DNA from 3 places in the Paenisporosarcina sp. P4_B8 genome. Region 2 is predicted to be linked to each of the others. Evidence: riboswitches for the same ligand, from Rfam matches in the RefSeq annotation. Region 2 holds a riboswitch; each other region holds the start of a gene.
What was found. A riboswitch is a leader RNA that binds a small molecule or an ion and turns the genes downstream of it on or off. The one in region 2 is predicted to bind lysine.
Positions count from the first base shown of each region.

Region 1 (7,531 bases), on a different contig from region 2:
TTAAAAACATTCGTCTTTTCAGAATTACATTCGTGTGAAAATAAAATGGTTTTATTGTGATCCTTGGAAAAGAATTTCCGCTAGTAATTGAAGGGTGTGATAAAAGTGAATTGCGGGTATACCTATATCTAAACAAACGTATTGAGGAGGTGTACCTATGTTTGAACCCATGAACAAAGATAAACAAGATGAAAGAATCATGACACATAAGGAAACTGAGAAAAAGAATGTAAAACTTTCCTCAAATGATGTATCGGAAGAAAAAAATGAAAATACGGAGACTGTGGTCACACAACCACGTATCAGTACTGAAGGACTCTAAAGCAAAAGGCGGGCTCTGATGGGGTTCGCTTTTTTGTTGGCATTTCTGTTGTCACCCGAATGAGATTTCACTCGAAACTTTTATGTCTCTTGGTGTATAATGCAACAGTAAGCAAGTGCATAAGCGGTCATTTTAGTAATAGTATGATATAGATACATATACGTGAAAGAGAGTGAAACGATATGGGACGTAAGTGGAATAATATTAAAGAAAAGAAAGCTTCAAAGGATTCAAATACAAGTCGGATTTATGCAAAGTTTGGTCGCGAAATTTATGTGGCAGCTAAACAAGGTGAGCCGGATCCCGAATCAAACCGTGCACTTAAAGTCGTACTTGAGCGTGCGAAAACGTACAGTGTGCCAAAAACTATTATTGATCGTGCGATTGAAAAGGCAAAAGGCGGTTCGGAAGAAAACTACGATGAACTTCGTTATGAAGGTTTTGGTCCAAGCGGATCGATGGTTATCGTTGAAACACTGACGAACAACGTAAACCGTACAGCTTCTGATGTACGCGCGGCATTTGGTAAAAATGGCGGCAACATGGGTGTAAGTGGATCGGTTGCTTACATGTTTGACGCAACGGCTGTTATTGGGATTGAAGGCAAATCAGCAGACGAAGTATTTGAACTTTTAGTAGAAGCGGACGTTGATGTGCGTGACGTATTAGAAGAAGAGGAATCTGTGATTGTATATGCTGAGCCTGATCAGTTCCATGCTGTGCAAGAAGCATTCAAGAACATAGGAATTACTGAATTTACAGTTGCTGAACTGACGATGCTAGCACAAAATGACATCACGCTTGAACAAGATACACAAGCGCAATTCGAGAAAATGATTGATGCGATTGAAGACCTAGAAGACGTTCAACAAGTCTACCATAACGTGGATTTAGGTGAATAAATAATAGAAAGCCGCACCGAGTCCAGGGGAACCTGGCAGTAGGTGCGGCTTTTATTGTGATTTCAAATTAAAATTGGAAAAGGGACATACCCGATTGGGCATGTCCCTTATATAGATAAGATAACATAAAGTCTGAATGATAATTTTTCATCCCGAATATTCGGGGAATAATTTCCTAAGAAAGTGTTCCTTGCTTTCCGTGCCGCGGTCATTTGTCCACTGGGTGTCTTCCTTAAGCAACGTAAACCCTACCTTCTTTTACGTCCTTGCGACCCTATAGTCGCGCCAGTGTGAATAAGTTTAATCAAAAACATCGAGTAGATGCCAGAATTTCAAAACTTAATTGTTACCTTACATGTTAACTTGACTATTATTACACACACAATGGTCTTTGTCAAAGAATATCCTATAAATTGTAAAAGGAATCATCATTTCAGTAAACAAAAAAGCTCATTTACTCCGCTAAATCCCTAGGTCCTTCATCATCCCCTTCATATCATATAAGAATCTTTGAAGGAAAGGGGGACTTTATCATGGATTATTACGGCGGCGGTTACGGTCAATGTGGTGGCTATGGACCATGTGGTGGTCAATACGACCACTGCTCTCGTAGAGGCGGGAGTACTTTTGCAATAATTGTAGTTCTTTTCATTTTACTAATTATCATCGGTGCATCTTTCCACCATAGAAAATGCTAGTAAAATAGGAAATTCTCTCGAAAGTAAGATGGTTATATACACTCGAATTTCCCCTAAAAAATACCGACTGATTTAAGGAGTGCCTAAACAGCACTCTTTTTTAATGAAACTCGAATATTGCTCCACCTTCGCTACTTCTGGGGAAACAGAATGTGGTCTAGGTAGACAGTTTGTGTGTCCAGGTAGACAGATTGAGGTTCCAGGTAGACAGAGCTGCATTCCAGGTTGTATAAAATACAATTCCCATTCATAGTTGCAAAGGGTTGGGGTATTTTCAAATAGCATACCTCCAGGTAGACAGTTTGAGGTTCCAGGTAGACAGATTGACAGTCCAGGTAGACAGAATCGCATTCCAGGTTGTATAAAATACATGGTTCATTGCAGAACAGGATGTATGACTATGATTGAAGCTTATTTACATAAAAACGCCCACTTCATTTCATAGATGAAGTGGGCGTTTTGGGTATTAAATGTTGTTGTTTGCTTTTTTAACTCGACTGTAAAACAGAATCCCGCTGGCTAATAGGATTACACCAAATGTAAAAGTCTTGAGGTCGGCTGTACCTGCATAAATAACCCAAATGGAGTAAAGGGTAGCAAGAACTCCTATAATCCCATCCGTAATTCTACCTCTTCCATTTTTATATGTTTCACCAGTAAAGACCAGCTTCAACTGGAAAGCAGAAGAAATGAAATAAGGAACTAAATATGACAGCGTTGCGACGATAATGATGAAATCAAAAGCGGCTGCTATCGTATTTGATACCGTGGAGAATATGAACACCTGTGCAACTAAATTAGTGATGACCAAAGAAAAGACGGGTATCCCTTTCTTATTCACTTTTGCGAATGAAGGGAGAAATAAACCTTGTTTAGCTGCCTGGTAAGGAATTTCAGCACTCAGCATAACCCAACCAATTGTGGAACCAAATAAACTGACCAGACCGATGGCGGCAAGAATTTTTCCACCGACTGGTCCCAACACAGTTGAAATGGCATCGATAAGTGGTTTATCAGAAGCGATTAGTGCTTCATGGCTTAACATTCCTAAAACTAGCGTGCTGATCCCTACATAAATGGTAAGAGCAATAAGTAGTCCAATCGTCGTTGCACGCTTAACATCGATTGGTTTTTTAGCACGAGATGCAAATACCACGGCAGATTCAACACCAACGAATGCCCAAAGAGTTGCTACTGCTGCACCATTAACTTGCCCCAAAAGACCAATAGATTGTCCAAGCTCATCATATCTCGGCGCTACAAAAGGAAGAATGTTCGCTTTTTGAAATGCAAATAGACCAATTACAATAAATAATATGAATCCAATTACTTTCGTGGCAGTGGCAACAAAATTTATCTTCCCGGCATTTTCTAGACCATTTAGGATGATATAATGCACACCCCATAACAATAATGTACAAACTGTAAAGGTAAGTGCATTCCCCATTTTTAAAGTGAAGTTACCAATGGTAAACAGTTCAGCCTGATTAACTAAAATAGGGAAGAACGTGGACAAATAACCTGCAAAAGTGGTGATGATGGCAACATTACCAGCAACATTACCAATCCAATATCCCCAAGAAGACATAAATCCTGACAACGTGGAAGCGTTACTGCCCGGCTTAAACAATTCCTTTGCATAAATCTGTGGACCACCAGTTAAATTTGGTTTTCTCAATGCAAGATTGCCAAACACGAGTGCAATCATCAACACTCCAAATCCCGTAATCAACCAAGCGGATAATACACCGGCAGGGCTTGCAACTTCACTCAATGTGCGGGGGAGCATAAAAATGCCGGATCCCACCATATTTCCAACTACTAACGCAGTTAAAATCCATAAACCTAGTTTTTTGTTCGTGTTCATAAGCATATGCTCCTTTCGTTCATCTTCTATCTACCCAAAAAATATGATTTGTAAAATAAAAATACATAAAACGCATTCAGAAACGGTGTGCAAAAACCGAATCAGACAAAAAGATAGTTTTCATGGTCAATCACTATGACAGTTCTGCACTTATTCAGTGCCAGTCCCAGCATTAGTAATCAGAGCGATCAGTGCTTCTGCGAAAAATTCTTTCGCTTGAAATCAGCAAGTTCTGTTCTCTGACTTTTTTTCAAGTAACTATTATTTATCGCGATCTCTACCTCATCTTAAGCTGATGAGGGCTATATTTATTCACTGTACTAATATAGATACGTTTAAATGATTAGTCAATTGAAATGATTTACTATAGTAGTGTACGAAAGTTCAGCTTATTGCAAGTTTTTTAGATTTTCCAATTGACATTGACGCAACGTCAAGGAGTACGATGAAATCAAGAGGAGGTGACGAGATGGAATACACAGTTCAAAAATTAGGGAAATTGTCGGGAATCAGTTCACGCACATTGCGATACTATGACGAGATGAATCTTCTCAAGCCGGCGAGAATCAATTCATCAGGATATCGGATATACGGCCAAGCGGAAGTCAATAAGTTACAGCAAATCTTGTTTTATAGAGAACTGGGTTTGAGTCTCGAACACATCAAACAAATCGTGAACAATCCTTCATTTGATGGTGTGAAAGCCTTGAATGATCATCGTTCACAACTCCTCGACAAAAGAAAGCAGCTCGATCTACTGATTGCCAACGTGGAAAAATCGATTTCTTCAACAGAAGGGAGAAGTACCATGACGAACGATGAGAAATTTGAAGGCTTCAAACAAAAAATGGTAGATGATAATGAACAACAATACGGCAAAGAAATTCGTGCGAAATATGGAGATGACACGGTCAATCAATCAAATAGCAAATTAAAAAACATGACGCAGGCACAACATGATGAAGTAACAAAGCTTGCCAATGAAATTGCCATGACTTTAGCGGAAGCTTTCAAGACGGGAGATCCCGCAAGTGAGAAAGCCCAAAAAGCCGCTGAACTGCATAAACAATGGCTTATGTACTATTGGCCAAAGTATAGCAAGGAAGCACATGCAGGACTTGGGCAGATGTATGTGGATGATGAACGCTTTACTGCCTACTATGATAAAGAACAGCCAGGAACGGCTGCATTCTTCAGAGATGCCATTCAAATTTATACCGGTATGAAGTCATAACAAAAGAGCAGATTGAGTCAATTCGACTTCAATCTGCTCTTTCTTTCGTTGAAATAATCAATCAATCAATTGAATATTGTTATCTTTATACCAAACGTGCATTTGAGCGAGATGGGCAAGAAGCTGTGGCCCAGACATCAATTGACCGAACCATGGAACTTTGAATGCAGTTCCTTTCGACTCAACCAATTCATTCAACCGGTCACTGTCAAATAGTTCATGTAGAATCGAATTTTTGTCTATCAGAATGTCTTTCAGCCAGCCTTGGACACGGTCGGTGTAATACGGATTATGGGTTTTAGGATAAGGGCTTTTTTTGCGGTAAAGGACTTCGTCGGGTAACATGCCCTCTAATGCTTTTCGCAAGATACCTTTTTCCCGATTTCCCGCCATTTTTATTTCCCAAGGAATATTCCAGGCATATTCGACAAGCCGGTGATCGGCAAATGGTACGCGTACTTCCAAGCTTGCTCCCATACTCATACGGTCTTTACGATCAAGAAGTGTTGTCATGAACCAAACCATGTTCAGATAAAACATTTCTCGCCGTTTTGCTTCAAGACTTGATTCGCCATCGAGACGAGGAGTTTCGGCAACGCTCTGTTCATAGGCCTGACGTGCGTAATCTTCGAGTTTGAGTTTTTTGCGCCAATCATCTTTTAATAAGGAAACTCGCTCGGTTGTGGAGCGCATCCACGGAAAACCAGTGCCATTTAAATCATTAGCATTGTGAAACCATGGATAACCACCAAAAATTTCATCCGCACACTCTCCAGACAAACCAACTGTGAAATCCTCTTTTATTTCTCTGCAAAACCACAACAAGGAGGAGTCGACATCCGCCATACCAGGTAAATCACGGACATGCACGGCTTCAGTCAGATAATTTATTAGTTGATCTTGCGTAATGATGGAAGAGTGATGCATGGTTCCGAATGTATTGACGACTTTATCAATCCAAGGTCCATCGGCATTCGGCTGAAATTCATTTGCTTTAAAAAACTTGGCATTGTCTTCATAGTCAATGGAATAAGTATGAAGAGGTCCTTTTGCTTCTAGTTTGTAACGATTGGCTGCAATGGCCGTAATGGCACTGGAATCAACCCCACCTGATAAAAAGGAACAGAGTGGAACGTCTGATACAAGTTGACGTTCGACGGCATCCGTTACGAGGAAACGAACTTTTTCTGCCGTTTCATCCACTGAATCTGTGTGATGTTCACTTTTGACGTTCCAGTAGCGCCAAATTCGAAGTCCTTGACGTGAAACGGTTAATGCATGAGCAGGTCGCAATTCCTTCACTCCATGGAATACCCCGGAACCGGGTTTTCGGGATGGCCCCACAGCCAGCACTTCTGCTAATCCTTCGCGAGACAGTTGCGTTTTCATATCTGGGTGGGCAAGAAGAGCTTTAATTTCTGAAGCGAAAAGAAAGCCCCCGCCATGTTCCGTATAAAACAGCGGTTTTACGCCTAAACGATCGCGAGCAATAAACACTTTTTGATCCTTTTCATCCCAAATGGCAAAGGCAAATATGCCATTGAAATATTCCACACACTTTTCTTTCCATTCAATGTAGGAAGTCAGTAGTACTTCTGTATCGGAGTGTCCAGAGAAGGTATAGCCTTTTCGCAGTAATTCCTTCCGAAGATCTTCCGTGTTATATAATTCTCCGTTATAGCAAAGTGTATAGCGGGTATCATGATGTACTTTCGTCATTGGCTGCCTGCCACCTATAGGATCAACAACTGTCAATCGTCGGTGCCCAAATACTGCATGTGATTCTAACCATACATTTTCATCATCGGGTCCGCGTTTGGCCAATGTTTTTGTCATGTTTTCAACTACAGATGCTTGTGTTCGCAAGTCGCGTTCAAAGTGAACCCATCCTGTAATTCCACACATTGATTCTCATCCCTTCTAACTCAAAAACTCTTCTATTTGCATCTTTCTAGCCTATGCAAAAAAAACAATAATGCTCATATGATAGGAAATTATCGATTGATTGGCGAATTACTTATTTAAGTGAAAGAGAAAGGAGAATACAGATGAAGACATTTTTTCAGTACAACTGGGTCGTAAGAGAAGAATGGTACAAATGGTGTGAAGACGTACCTCAGGAGGAATTATTAAAAGTCCAGACAGGTGGAGTGGGGGGGATTTTGCACACATTATTCCATATTATCGATGTGGAGTGGAGCTGGATTCGTGTCTTGCAAGGCAAGCCTGATTTCCAGGAGAGTTTTGACGAGTATCAAAGTCTGGAGCGGGTGAAGGAATTGGATGCACTCTTTCAAAAAGACGTAAGAGAGTTTGTCCATGCATGGGATAACCATATGGAAATGAACGAATTACAAGAAACCAGACAGGATGGAAGCATCGAAATTCTCACATGGGGAGAAGTAATGCGTCACACCATTGCGCACGAAATCCACCATATAGGCCAGTTATCCGTTTGGTCTCGTGAGTTAGGGGAAAAACCGGTATCTGCAAATTTGATTAGAAAAG
Region 1 is NZ_JBFUHX010000003.1:102,944-110,474, forward strand. It holds gene AC1DSK_RS04250 (hypothetical protein) at 158-322, shown strand; gene AC1DSK_RS04255 (YebC/PmpR family DNA-binding transcriptional regulator) at 505-1,224, shown strand; gene AC1DSK_RS04260 (YjcZ family sporulation protein) at 1,758-1,922, shown strand; gene AC1DSK_RS04265 (amino acid permease) at 2,389-3,789, opposite strand; lysine riboswitch at 3,896-4,077, opposite strand; gene AC1DSK_RS04270 (MerR family transcriptional regulator) at 4,259-5,023, shown strand; gene asnB (asparagine synthase (glutamine-hydrolyzing)) at 5,081-6,928, opposite strand; gene AC1DSK_RS04280 (DinB family protein) at 7,072-7,531, shown strand, end outside.
Region 1: it holds a riboswitch for lysine, as region 2 does, so the genes downstream of both, AC1DSK_RS04265 (amino acid permease) here and AC1DSK_RS12445 (aspartate kinase) in region 2, are expected to answer to the same signal.

Region 2 (7,531 bases):
TTACGACGAATTTCCATTAATCCAGAAATAACGTTCATATTTGGACGATAATCTAACTCGAATTTTTCCCAATACGGGGTAGAATCCGTAGAATCTTGACGAAGGATCTCAAAAACGACGGTTTTAGTTGCTGTTGCGTTCATGATTATTAATCCCCTTTCGATGAATAGTCACGTTTACGTGGTGGAATTAATGAAACATCTATTTCTTCATAATGAATGACCGGCGCTCCAGTAGCTGGATCAAAATTCGCCATAGTTGTTTTCATAAATTGCTCATCATCTCGTTCTGGGAAATCTGGCTTGTAGTGAGCACCACGACTTTCATCACGTAACAATGCACCTTGCGTAATAACGCGAGCTAAGTATAGCATATTTTTCAATTGACGCGCGAAAGTAGCACCTTGATTGGACCACTTTTGAGTGTCATTAATGTTGATATTATTAAATCTCTCAAGAAGTTCTTGAATTTTTTCATCAGTTGCTTGTAAACGGTCGTTATAACGAACTACTGTTACGTTATCTGTCATCCATTCGCCAAGCTCTTTATGCAAGACATATGCATTTTCAGTACCGTCAAGAGACATAATTTCATCCCATTTTTGTTGCTCTGCAGCCGTGTGTGCATCAAAAATTGTTGATGGCATATCTTCAGCATGAGTTTTTAGTCCACTCATATATTTAACTGCGTTAGGACCTGCAACCATTCCGCCATAAATTGCAGAAAGTAATGAGTTTGCTCCAAGTCGGTTTGCGCCATGTTGAGAGTAATCACACTCACCTGCAGCAAATAAACCAGGAATAGTTGTCATTTGATCGTAGTCAACCCATAGTCCGCCCATTGAATAATGGACTGCTGGGAAGATTTTCATTGGAAGTTTACGGGGATCTTCACCTGTGAATTTCTCATAAATTTCAATGATTCCGCCAAGCTTGATATCCAATTCTTTCGGGTCTTTGTGTGAAAGATCCAAGAATACCATGTTTTCGCCGTTAACCCCAAGTTTTTGGTTAACACACACATCAAAAATTTCGCGAGTTGCGATATCACGAGGTACCAAGTTCCCGTAACTAGGATATTTTTCTTCAAGGAAGTACCAAGGTTTACCGTCTTTATATGTCCAAATACGTCCACCTTCACCACGCGCTGATTCGGACATTAAACGAAGTTTGTCATCTCCTGGAATCGCTGTAGGGTGAATTTGAATGAATTCGCCATTTGCGTAGGTTGCACCTTGTTGATAAACAATTGAAGCTGCAGAGCCTGTATTGATTATAGAGTTTGTTGATTTACCGAAAATAATACCAGGACCACCTGTTGCCATGATGACAGCGTCACCACGGAAAGGACGGATTTCCATAGTTTTCAAGTTTTGAGCCATGATTCCGCGACAAACGCCGTCGTCATCTAAGATTGCACCTAGGAATTCCCAGTTTTCGTATTTCGTTACAAGACCGTCAACTTCGTAGCGACGTACTTGTTCATCAAGTGCATAAAGCAATTGTTGACCAGTTGTAGCGCCTGCGAAAGCTGTACGATGGAACATTGTTCCCCCGAAACGACGGAAATCTAATAACCCTTCAGGTGTACGGTTGAACATAACACCCATACGATCGAATAATCGAATGATTCCAGGTGCTGCTTCTGCCAATGCTTTTACTGGTGGTTGATTCGCAAGGAAATCCCCGCCGTATACTGTATCATCAAAGTGATTGTCAGTTGAATCGCCTTCACCTTTTGTATTTAATGCTCCGTTAATTCCGCCCTGAGCACACACTGAGTGTGAGCGTTTAACAGGAACTAATGAGAATAATTCTACTGTTGTTCCTTCTTCTGCTGCTTTCATTGTTGCCATTAAACCAGCTAGACCACCGCCGACAACAATCAATTTACTTTTTGCCATGATTCTTCTCACTCCTCTTTTTAATAGTAATCAAGCAATTTCAGAAACTTATTACACGAATGCAAGAAGTGCACGAACGCCGATTACTGTCAATGCTAAGAAGATACCGATCGTCACGTAAGTTGAAATTCGTTGTGACCTAGGTGATTGAGTGATACCCCAGCTTACCAAGAATGACCAAATACCGTTAGCTAAATGGAATGTTGCAGATACAACACCAACCACGTAGAATACAAACATTAATGGATTTGCTAATATATCAGCCATCATGTCAAAGTTAACTTCATCAGCACCAATTGCTTTTTGGAATCGTGTCTCGAATAAATGCCATGCGATAAACACGACTAGAATGACCCCGGTAATACGTTGCAAAACAAACATCCAGTTACGGAATGTACCAAAACGCTGTGTGTTATTTTTCGCAGTAAAGGCTATGTACAAACCATAGAACGCATGGAACATCAATGGAATGTAGATGACAAACCATTCTAAAAACAATACGAATGGTAAACTTTCCATGAAGTGAGATGCTTTGTTAAAAGCCTCTTCTCCTCTTGTAGCAAAATGGTTAACAACCAAATGCTGCGTCACGAACAATCCTACTGGAATGATTCCAAGTAAAGAATGTAAACGGCGCAAATAAAATTCACGATCTTTCGACAAGACTGTTACCCCCCTCAGTACTGAAAATAGGCAGACAAGATCAGACCTTCGTATGGAACGAAAGCAACATTGACTGCATATCTCATCATGGTACAATATTATGACATGTTTATTGTACTCCCATCATAAGGGAGCGTCAAGGCAAGGAAGCCCACTACATAAGGCAATTTAAATCAGGTAAATTCTCGGTGTTGTACTATTTTAACTACCTTGTCCATGAAAAATACTTATATTAAAAAAGTTTGAAGGCAATTAAGCTAGAAAGCGGGATTCAGATGACAATGACAGAGACAAAAACGGTACCCACTTTTGGTTACGAATTAATTCGAGATCACGTACTTTCGACAATTTTAGGGAAACACGAAGATGATATTTTATATTGGGCCGGAAAAGATTTAGCCCGCAAGTTCCAGATGTTTTCCATGGAAGAAACGACTTCTTTTTTTCAGGAAGCGGGCTGGGGCATTCTAACACTTGAACAAAGTACAAAAGATGAAGCATTTTATGTATTGACTGGAGAACCCGATGCCCTGCAGATCGAGAAACGATGTTTCCGCCTGGAAGCAGGATTCCTGGCTCAGCAGCAACAAAAACTGGGTGGTTTTATGACAGAATGCTTTGAAGAAAAACAACTGAAGAAAAACTCCGTTCAATTCCATGTGAAATGGGATCTAAAAGAAAAAGTTTAAAGCTTCATAGATTCGATAGTAAAAATCGAGTTGAAGCTGAAAAGAAAGCGGGCAGTCACTTCCAAATGGAGTGTCTGCCCGCTTTTTCAATCCCAATTCAATCTGTTATCCAATTGAGACTGATATTGTTTAAAAACATTACTATTTGTTTTGATTCCTTTTTGCGATAACATACGGTTCAATTGGGTGAGTCTTTGATTATATTGCTGTTCAAGTTCTGTTTTTTCACGTTGTGTGGCTTTTTTCATTTGATGCTGCAAGTCACTCATTTCTTCTTTCACGAACTGAGCTTCATCGTCATGCCCTGAGTTCTTCAAAATGCGCATTACCATACGAATGTCTTCTGGGTAATGGGCAAATTCATCCGGCGGCAACGGCTTCCCGGCTCCCGGCAAATTGTCAAACTGTCCATCACGTTGTGCTTTTTTAATTAAATCCTCCACGATATGCCAGTTCATTTATCTCACTGCCTCTCATGATGATTACGAAACTATTTTCATCATATCATGAAATGTTTTTATACTCGAACAACAGCTAATCCAAATTCATCATGCAATGCATTTGTGGCTTGTAGCATCGCACTTTCAGGTACAACAACCGAAACTTTAATTTCCGAAGTACTGACCATTTTCACCGGAATTCCTTCTTTGCGGAGGCGATCGAACATTTGAGCAGCAACCCCTGGATTTGAAACCATCCCTGATCCAACAATCGACACTTTGGCCAATCCAACTTCAAAATTGGTAGATTGGTATCCCAGCTCCGTTTTTTTACTTTCCAAGACTTGAACAGTTTCTGCATAATCTTCTTTTTTAATGGAGAAAGAAACACTTGGCTGCACGCCTTCCATAATGCTTTGAACAATGATATCAACGTTTACATGATGTTTTGCAAGAGTAGTGAAAATTTTGGCTAGTGAGCCGTTAAAAGGCACTTCATAGCCTACCGTAACCCTTACAATTTCCGGTTCGAATGCGACACCACGCACTATCAAGTTTTTTTCCATAGTAGGTTCCTCCAATAATATGGTTCCTGTATCTTCACTTAAGCTAGAACGGACACTTAGTGGCATGCAATAATTTTTAGCGAATTCCACTGCCCTAGGATGCAAAACCCCAGCTCCTAAGTTAGCAAGTTCCAGCATTTCGTCATAGGATAGCTCCTGCAATTTTCTTGCCCCATCCACATATCGAGGGTCTGACGTATAGATGCCATCGACATCCGTGTAAATATCACACTGGTCCGCTCCTAGCGATGCTGCAATTGCAACCGCCGTCGTATCCGACCCACCACGTCCGAGTGTCGTAATTTCTCCATACGTATCCATCCCTTGGAATCCGGCTACAACAACCACTTTTCCATCCGTCAAAGCCTGCTCCATACGAACAGTATCTATATGTTCGATTCGAGCATTGCGATGAACGGATTCCGTTCCGATTCCTGCCTGCCATCCCGTAAACGAAACCGCATCTTGCCCCATATGTTGAAGTGCCATTGTCAACAAAGCAATTGTTACTTGTTCCCCTGTTGACAGCAACATGTCCATTTCACGTTTTGAAGGTTCTGCTGATAAATCCCCAGCCAGACTCATTAATTCATCTGTCGTTTTCCCCATCGCTGATACGACTACTACGATTTCATGGCCTTTTGCTGTTTCACCGATTATGCGTTTTGCGACATTACGGATCCGTTCAGTGTTACCGACGGACGTACCACCAAATTTCATGACAATGCGACTCAATGTAAACTCTCCCTTATTTCCAAAGAAGCTAAAAAAGACAGCCTTATCTACGGGTAATCCGTGAAAAGCTGTCTCCATGCATGCACGTTCAAAAGAAGCGTCCATGTGAGATAGCCCTCCAGAATCGATTAGATTCTGACAATCCTGCATTTATTCAATGCAAAACCAGCACGACATCTGATACAGGATGTCGAACTTCGGCGAATTTCCCTTTCACTTTCCTTCAATGGATCTGTTCATCCTCGAGAAAGCTACTGTTGATTTCCGCGCCTCTATCACCACTTATTCGATGTTTGTTCAAAAGGAAGCGGATGCTCCTTATTGAACATACATCAGTGATTCAATTTCAGTGAGTCAAGAATATCATATACTCACTCTTTTGACAATGACTCATTTTGAAAATATTCAGACATGGATTCCGCGATTTGCAATGGCAAACCTGATTGTTTCAGCTCTTCCACAGATGCTTCTTTGATTCGTTTTACAGAACCAAAATGCTTCAACAACATTTTTTTGCGTTTCGGACCGATTCCTTCAAACCCATCCAAAGCGGAAGCAATCGTCTGTTTCCCACGCTGTTGCCGATGGAATGTAATCGCAAATCGATGCACTTCGTCCTGAATCCGTTGTAGCAAATAAAACCCTTCACTTGTTCGTTTCAAGGGAATGATCTGTGGGGGTTCCCCATATAACAACGAAGATGTCTGGTGCTTCGCATCCTTGGCTAATCCTGCAATCGGAATAGACAAACCGAGTTCATCTTCGATCACTTCACGGGCGATTTCCATTTGCCCTTTCCCACCATCAATGACAATTAAATCGGGAAGAGGCAATTCATCCTTCAGCACACGCGTATAACGTCTGCGAATGACTTCACGCATGGCTCCGTAATCATCATGACGGGCAGCTGTTTTCGTTTTGTATTTTCGATAGTCCTTTTTATTCGGTCTTCCATCAATAAACGATACCATTGCTGAGACGGCATCAGATCCATAAATATGTGAATTATCGAATGCCTCAATTCGAAGAGGAGGCGCAATATCCATTGCAATCCCCAGTTCTTCCACTGCACCAATCGTTCGTTGTTCCTGTCGGTCTAGGAGCTGGAATTTTTCACGGATAGCGATTTCTGCATTCTTTGTCGCCAGATCAATCATTTGTTTTTTCTGCCCACGACTCGGAGAAGCCACTTTTACTTCAAGAAGCTGGCTTGCCAGTTGCAAATCCACCGCACTTGGCAAATATACTTCTTTTGGTTTGATATGATTCGGTTTATCATAAAACTGACCGAGGAACGTCAGGAATTCATCTTCTGGATCTTGATATAACGGGAATAATGAAACATCTCGCTCGATTAACTTCCCTTGGCGTACAAAGAATACTTGCACACACATCCAGCCCTTATCGATGGCATAACCAAAAATATCACGATCGGTAAAATCATTGGTCGTCATTTTTTGTTTTTCCATAACCGTTTCAATATGTGTGATTTGATCACGGTATTCTTTTGCTCTTTCAAACTCTAAGTTCTCTGCTGCCGATGACATTTTTTCCGTCAATTCTTGTTTGACTTGCTGATAGCCACCGTTTAAGAACCGTGTGATTTCATCAATAATTTTTCTGTATGCGTCTTGCTCGATTGTTTTAACGCAAGGAGCTAGACACTGGCCCAAATGATAATACAAACAAACCCGATCTGGTAATGTCGGACATTTGCGTAACGGGTATAAACGATCTAGTAATTTTTTCGTTTCACTCGCCGCATATGCGTTTGGATAAGGACCAAAATATTTCCCTTTATCCTTTTTAACGATTCTGGTTGTTATCAATTTCGGATGATTTTCACCTGTTATTTTTATATAAGGATACGTTTTATCATCTTTGAGCATGATATTATATTTCGGATCATGCTTCTTGATTAAATTCAATTCCAGAATGAGAGCTTCAATATCTGAAGATGTTACGATGTACTCAAAATCTTCAATTTCCTGGACGAGTCTCTGTGTTTTTCCATCATGACTCCCCGTAAAATAAGAACGCACACGATTTTTTAACACTTTGGCTTTGCCCACATAAATAATAGTGCTTTGGCGATCTTTCATTAAGTAAACACCTGGTTGATCAGGTAAAATCGCACATTTTTGTTGAATTAAATCATTCATCATTTTCATCACCTGTTAAAAAAAACCGGGTGCCCATGGGTACCCGGTTTTAATAATATTTCTTTTACAATATAAGACTAGAACGCCAATTGAAAAGATTATACGTGTTTGTTTACTAATTCAACCAAAGCTTCTTTCGGGTTGAATCCAACTACTTTATCGACAGGTTGCCCGTCTTTGAAAAGTACCAATGTCGGAATTGACATAATCCCGAAGTTGCTAGCTGTTTCTTGGTTTTCATCTACATCAACTTTTACGATTTTTACTTTGCCACTCATCTCAGCATCTAATTCTTCAAGAACTGGAGCGATCATTTTACATGGTCCACACCAAGGTGCCCAAAAATCGACTAAAACTAAGCCGTCTGAAATTT
Region 2 is NZ_JBFUHX010000012.1:83,446-90,976, reverse strand. It holds gene sdhB (succinate dehydrogenase iron-sulfur subunit) at 1-143, opposite strand, end outside; gene sdhA (succinate dehydrogenase flavoprotein subunit) at 149-1,903, opposite strand; gene AC1DSK_RS12460 (succinate dehydrogenase cytochrome b558 subunit) at 1,955-2,566, opposite strand; gene AC1DSK_RS12455 (YslB family protein) at 2,842-3,255, shown strand; gene AC1DSK_RS12450 (DnaJ family domain-containing protein) at 3,342-3,713, opposite strand; gene AC1DSK_RS12445 (aspartate kinase) at 3,773-4,996, opposite strand; lysine riboswitch at 5,100-5,279, opposite strand; gene uvrC (excinuclease ABC subunit UvrC) at 5,368-7,158, opposite strand; gene trxA (thioredoxin) at 7,257-7,531, opposite strand, start outside.

Region 3 (7,531 bases), on a different contig from region 2:
CATCCACCACAATGATTTCATATTGTGGGTATTGCAAAGTCAATAATGATCGGACGGTACTGATGACCCCAATCTCCTCATTATAAGCAGGAACAATTATGGAAACGGGTATCGTACTTTCACTAATAGCCAAATCTTCCAGAGTCTCTTTTTTATCCAGTCTGCCTTCCCTTAACACTTTTCGTAAAGACAGTAGAAATAAGAAAACATAGCTTAATGCCGTAAAAGACATATAAATGATAATCATTAGCGCAAAAAATTGAAACAACCTAATCCAAATATCAGACATAAGACGGAACCTCTCTATCTAGCTTTAAACACTGAGATGCCATATCTCTGGCATACGGATCAGGATGGCTTTGTGAAAGTTCAAGCAGCTTGCTCTCACCAAATGTTTGCAATATAGCTTCTGCTGTTGAATAGCGAACCCACCAAACAGGATCTCCAAGAAACTCACTAAGTTCACTTTCAAATTGTGGTAGGGACAAGGCGCCTACAATTTTTGCTGCAAACATCCGCTCTTCCCAAATTTCGGACTTGAAAAATGGTTCCAGAAACTTGGTATCTGATAAGTAGCTCATCCTGAAAATGGCTTTCAATGCTTGAATGCGCATTTCCGGAAGTTCATGAAACAGTTTTTCCTCAACGAGTTGCAAATATTCCAGTTTCTTCGAAAGTCCAAAATACATTAACAAAGAACTGACAGCTTTTGAACTGCCATGAAGCGAAACATACTCAACTGCCTGTGGGATTACATCGTCAGGAAAGCGAGTAAACGCTGATAGAAAAACTGTTTCAGTCGCTGATTGATCTTTTTCTAAATACGCTAAAATGGACAAATCGCCTATGGCTGCCAAGGTACGTATCAATTGCTGCTTTTCTTCGTCATGAATTTTGATTTCTTCCAGTCTTCGTTTAAGAATGGGCTGTAAAGATTCCATTCGAAAATTTTCTATATAATATAGTGCATTTACACGAGCCGGCCAAGCCCCAGTATTCAGTACTCTTTTATAGTATGAACTTAAATAGTATGTAGCGCTCTCGCGAATCTTGTGCTGCAATCCTTCATCTGTTGTAATCGCCATACTATCACTGAACAATTTCTCTGCAACACGATACTCTTCAGGGGGAAGAGGGATATATACATCTTGATCATTATATAAATACTGAATAAACAAAGGCATGCTTTCTTTGTAAATATGGTCTTCATGTATTTCTCGCTTGTTTTTTTTCATTTTCTTGCTTGCTAAAAATAACAGCAGTAGCAGCTGGGAAAGAGCCAAAACAATAAATAGAATGATAAAAAAAGTAAGTAGGATATTCATAGGAATAACCTACTGACAAGACGCTGGATACGGGCCAATACCTCTTGTGGATGAAAAGGTTTCAGCATGTAGTCATCTGCGCCCGAATTGAGGGCGTGCAAAATATCTTGGTTATTTTTTTTGTCAGTCAACATAGCAATTAGCACACGTTCGGATTGTACTTTTTTCTTCACAATGTGCAGGACTTCTAATCCGTCCATTTTGGGCATTACACCATCCAGCATGACAACGTGATAATCCTGTGGTGTATACCAATTTGATTCCGTAAACTCAAAGCCGTCATTGTAGCTGTGGACACTAATATCAAAAGTATCCGATTGCCATGCAGAGAACTGCCTTTCAAGTAATGCCCGAACCATCGCATCATCATCAACGATATGTATCATTAAGCGGCTAGCGAGGGAACTGGCAAACGAATTTTCATCATACACATGGATGGAATTTCTGCCTGCTTTTTTGGCTTGTTGTAAAGCACGGTCAGCCTGCTTCAGCAAAGTTCCTTCGATATGAGTGGAAGGAAACCATTCCGATATCCCAGCTGAAAAGGTGATATTCCAAAGTTCTCGCATTTGTTCAGCGATATCTTCTACGATATTTGCAGCAACAAGAGCTGGTTTATGGCGAATCAATAGGACAAATTCATCACTACCAAAACGGAATACATCTATCTTTGTTCGTAGGGTCTGTTGGGCAATATGGACAAAAGATTGTAGCACTTCATTACCTTTTTGATGGCCATAAAGATTATTGAAATCTTTAAATAAGTCGAAGTCAATGAGAACAATTGAAAAAGATTCATTGGATATTTCGTAACGATTATAAAGAGAAGACTTGGTTATATAAAATTGTTTCCTGTTGTATGCACCAGTTAATTCGTCAACGAGTAATTTATTCGTAATCGACTTTCTAAAAGCCACGCGGTTTAATATAAAGGGAATGAAAATATCCAAATCAATCGGTTTGCTGATAAAATCTATTGCCCCTAGTTCATATGCGCGTATTCGATTTTCTTTTAATTGATTGGAAGAGATAATCGCGGTTGGTATAGATCGATCTCGTGAAATATCTTTGATTTCCAGCAATACATCAAATCCACTTTTATCGGGCAGGTTTGCTTCAATAAGCACGAGATCTGGATTGACGGTATGGAAATATTCAATTCCTTTTGAAGCGGTCGTTGCAATTAAAACAGAAATAGAATGTCGGTCAAAAGAATCTTTCATGTCCATGACAAAATCAATATTTGGGTCAATAAGTAAAATTAACACCTCATCCCGAGGTTGAGATCTAGATTCATTTAATGGAATGTGTTGATCCATATTGTGCACCTCCAAACTTTGAATCTTAATTATAACAAAATAGAGTAAATAGAAATACATGTTAGTATGGGTCAGGAAATCTTACTACACAATTTCAGATGACAAATAATCGAATAAGTCATGAAAATTCAAGATTTATGGAAAGCGAGTTAAAGAAACAACATAATGCATTTAGTGTAGTTATTTTAAATTATCAAATCACGTAAATAGGACACCGTTCGTAAGAAAGCAAAGACATTTTTAATTAGGCAAGAAGAAAAACAAAGAACAGTTAGCAAAAGCTAACTGCTCCATTTGGCTTCAAAAGGTTAGAGATTGTAGGATGATATCCAATTTTAGTTTCTGAAAATTTCAACTTGATAGTCCTTAGCAGAATTTACAATAGCACAGATTTTCTGTTGTTCATCGCCAGCGACATGTCCATCTAAATAAATTTCAGATGTCGCATACTCTCCTGAATGACTTATATTATTAATCACAACATCAACATTTTTTTCTTTTTTAAAGTATTCTATAGTCGCTAGTTTAGCTGTTTCTTTGGTTTCTGGCCACGCTTCTTTACTGAATTCATCTGGTGTACCGTAATCCATAATAAAATATACCCATGCAGCTAGGAGAAGTATCATAGCTCCACCAAATACGAATAAGCGCTTTAATAGATTTTTCTTCATTAACCTTCACCTTTCAATAGCGTTCTTACTTTGTTCACATGACCACTTTGTTCAAGTCTTTTCATTACGAGCGTTTACTCCTCAAAACTTTATTTTATGCTTGTTTATTATACTATTCTGGTTCGTTAGCTATTATCTTATTACGTGACACTCACATTACAATTTTGTATGTTGTTGATGAACGTCGGGTTGTTGCGTCGAATGCTGTTCCCCATAAAAATCTCGTAATGTGTAATTAAATCAAGTTAATACAGAAATAGGAATTCAAATGAAATAATGGGGCTGCCTATTGTAGCAACCCCTATCTATGAAACCGTTGGCGATGTCATGCCACGGTTTTTTTGTTGATCTCCACTATTTCATCCATCATTTTTCATTGTCTCTTCCATTACGGATCGCAGGTTATTGCCTCATCCGGATGTGATAGGCATACTTGTGTTGTGTTGGGTTTCCCAAAGTCTGTGCTGTCTTTGGTGATAACGATAGCATAATGGAAATATATATATCATTTAGCTTTTGATAGAAGAAATGGTGACTCAACATATGCTAATAGGTTAAATACTAGATTTTTAGATTGGTTGACAGATAATTTCTGTTGTTGTAGACTGTTGATGTTGTTGAAAGACTGATTAACACAATTGAATACAACCTCACTTATATGGTGAGGTAGAGGCGCGATATTTAACAGTCCTTAGAGGAGTTTGAGAAAGCTTTGATTCTAGGGAGAAGGAAATGTCGCCGAAGTGAGTAATATTTCTCGGTATTACTTGCTGGGTCTGTAGTTAAGAACTGCAGGACTGTCTCAATAAACATCCCGGTTTATTGAGTGTGCTATCTCATTTGGGAAAAGTAGAGGATTTAGGGCAACTACGCATATTGCGACCTGAGTTCATCTCAGGTCTTTTTTTTGTGGAGTTGGCCTTTTTAGTCTATAAAGACGAAGTAAAACATATAACAAACAAAAGGGGAGAACTAGACATGAGAAAAAAATCAGCCATATTTTTAACGATATTCCTTTCTACCATTTTGCTTTTAACAGCTTGTGGGACAAGCAGTTCAGAGAAAACAGGTTCATCAGAAAAGAAAGATCCATTCATAGTAGGTATGGAAGCAGGATATGCGCCATTCAACTGGACTCAAATGGATGATGCAAATGGCGGAGTGAGAATTGACGGAAATGCTGAATATGCAGGTGGCTATGACGTTGAAATTGCAAAACGAATCGCTGACAAGCTAGGTAAAGAATTAGTCATTGTCAAAACGGAATGGGACGGTCTTGTTCCAGCATTGGTTTCTGGCAAGATCGATGCCATCATTGCTGGCATGTCACCAACAGCTGAACGCAAAGAGTCAATCGATTTTTCGGACAACTACTATACTTCAGAGTTGGTCATGGTTGTTAAAAAGGGCGGGAAATATGAGGACGCCGCTTCAATCCATGATTTCAAAGGAGCAAAAGTAACGGCACAATTAAATACATTCCACTACTCCGTGATCGATCAAATCAAAGGTGTGAAAAAGCAGACTGCTATGGATAACTTCCCGGCGATGCGTGTAGCACTTGAATCAGGAATGATTGATGGATATGTATCGGAACGCCCAGAAGGATTCAGTGCTTCCGCAGCTAACGACAACTTCGCTATGGTTGAATTTACAGATGGTTTCGAGACTTCTGTAGAAGACACGACAACTGCAGTCGGATTGCAAAAAGGCAGTGACTTGACAGAGAAAATCAATGAAGCACTCGCAGAGATTTCAGATGAAGAACGTCAGGAAATCATGGATAACGCAATTAAAAATCAACCGGCAGCACAATAAGTAACAACGTGATACCGGCTGCAATAGCAGCCGGTTTTAAGTTGTCCAAGGAGGACAAAGATGAGTACTGAGTGGATTATGACGATTTTATCTAATAACTGGCCGATGTTCATTCGTGGAGCAGGTATGACACTCTTGATTTCCATTATCGGGACAATTCTTGGGGCAATCATTGGATTGCTGATTGGTGTCATCAAAACGATTCCAATGCCTGAACGAGGGGCTAAAAAATGGCTATTAAAAATTATTAATACAATTTTATCTGTATATGTTGAGTTTTTCCGCGGCACGCCAATGATCGTGCAAGCCATGGTTATCTTTTATGGATCGGCCTTGGCATTTGGCATCAGCATGGACGTATTGTCTGCGGCCATCTTCATCGTATCGATCAATACAGGAGCGTACATGGCAGAGATTGTCCGTGGGGGAATAGTGTCCGTCGATAAAGGCCAATTCGAAGCATCTCAGGCAATCGGCATGAATCATTTCCAGACGATGATCCATGTCGTCCTGCCGCAAGTCATTCGTAACATTTTGCCGGCAACAGGCAATCAATTTGTCATCAATATTAAAGATACGGCTGTACTTAACGTCATTGGCGTTACCGAGTTGTTTTTCCAAACGAAATCAGTGGCAGGAAATAACTTCAGATATTTTGAATCGTTCTTTGTTGCCTGTGTCCTGTATTTCATCATGACGTTCACCGTCACATTAATCCTTCGATATGTGGAACGGAAACTGGATGGACCTAAAAATTACAGCATGATTGGAATGCCGGAAAATGTACTTGGTACAACAAAAAACGGTAACCGATAAGAAAGGAGAAGTTCACATGGAAGTAGTTATTGATATACAGCATCTAAGCAAATCTTTTGGATCCCATGAAGTATTGCGCGACATTGACTTCTCGGTAAATAAAGGGGAAGTGGTCTGTGTCATTGGTTCTTCGGGATCTGGAAAGTCCACTCTTCTGCGCTGCATTAACCTATTGGAAAAACCGAGTGGCGGACAAATCATTTATAATAATGAAAACATTTTGGATAACAAGCATGATATCCATGCTTACCGAACAAAACTCGGAATGGTCTTCCAGCAATTCAACTTATTCAACAATCATAATGTCCTCAACAATTGCGTCATTGGACAAGTGAAAATTTTGAAACGCTCAAAGGAAGAAGCGGAAAAAATTGCGATGAAATACCTGAAAGTCGTTGGGATGGATCGATATATCAACGCGAAACCAAGCCACTTGTCAGGCGGTCAAAAACAGCGTGTAGCAATTGCACGTGCACTTTCAATGGAACCAGACGTCATGCTGTTTGATGAACCAACATCAGCACTAGATCCTGAGATGGTAGGAGAAGTTCTTAAAGTCATGAAGGAACTTGCCGAAACAGGTCTTACCATGCTAATCGTCACGCATGAGATGGAATTTGCGAAGGAAGTTTCAGACCGTGTCGTATTTATGGACAAAGGTGTTATTTGTGAAGTGGGAAGTCCAGAGCAAATTTTCAATAACCCAACACAAGAACGTACAAAAGAATTCTTAAAACGAACATTAAAAAAGATGTAAATTAATCTTTTCTAAATCATAATTACATGACAAAAAAGGGATATCCGATTACTGGATGTCCCTTTTCTTATTGTCTCTCAAGTACAGCAAATCTATGATTTTAATCGTTGAATATATTAAATGAGTTTGATTTTGATGTTGCGCTTAATGTGAAATCACGATTTGATTGAGGCTTTTATATTTATTTTCAAATAAAAATCATAGCTATTTCTTTTTTGGACATCTTATTAGAAAGAAAATGTTGTATGAGGTGATATCTATGATTATTGAAAGGTCGTCTAAGTGGAAAGAAGGCTTCATTAATCGATTGGAAAATCGTGAAGCTTGGGATAACTGGACGCTATATAAGATGAGTTATGACGTAGTAAAGTCGAACTTGATTACCGAATTTACAGGTCTTCAATCTCCTAAATATTTACCTAACCTGACACCATTGAAACATCAACTCGAAGTCGCAGAAACCGTTATAGAACGCATGAATGGAAAAGCGATTCTCGCAGATGAAGTAGGGCTTGGCAAAACCATTGAAGCCGGTTTGATTATGAAAGAGTATCTCATCAGGGGACTTGTGAAAAAGGCGTTAATATTGGCTCCAGCTTCTTTAATCAATCAATGGGTGCAAGAGTTGAACCACAAATTTTATATTCCAGCCATTGCTTATCGAAAGAACTATGGATTAGATCATTACAGTGTTGTCGTCATGAGCATGGATATGGCCAAAAGGAGCCCACATAAAGAACATATCTATGAGCAGGATTATGACTTAATCATCATTGATGAAGCACACAAATTGAAGAATCATAAAACAAAAAACTATGAGTTTGT
Region 3 is NZ_JBFUHX010000022.1:31,859-39,389, forward strand. It holds gene AC1DSK_RS15735 (glycosyltransferase family 2 protein) at 1-289, opposite strand, end outside; gene AC1DSK_RS15740 (HEAT repeat domain-containing protein) at 282-1,325, opposite strand; gene AC1DSK_RS15745 (GGDEF domain-containing response regulator) at 1,322-2,644, opposite strand; gene AC1DSK_RS15750 (phosphoglycolate phosphatase) at 2,980-3,315, opposite strand; lysine riboswitch at 3,975-4,157, shown strand; gene AC1DSK_RS15755 (transporter substrate-binding domain-containing protein) at 4,294-5,133, shown strand; gene AC1DSK_RS15760 (amino acid ABC transporter permease) at 5,194-5,949, shown strand; gene AC1DSK_RS15765 (amino acid ABC transporter ATP-binding protein) at 5,966-6,706, shown strand; gene AC1DSK_RS15770 (DEAD/DEAH box helicase) at 6,966-7,531, shown strand, end outside.
Region 3: it holds a riboswitch for lysine, as region 2 does, so the genes downstream of both, AC1DSK_RS15755 (transporter substrate-binding domain-containing protein) here and AC1DSK_RS12445 (aspartate kinase) in region 2, are expected to answer to the same signal.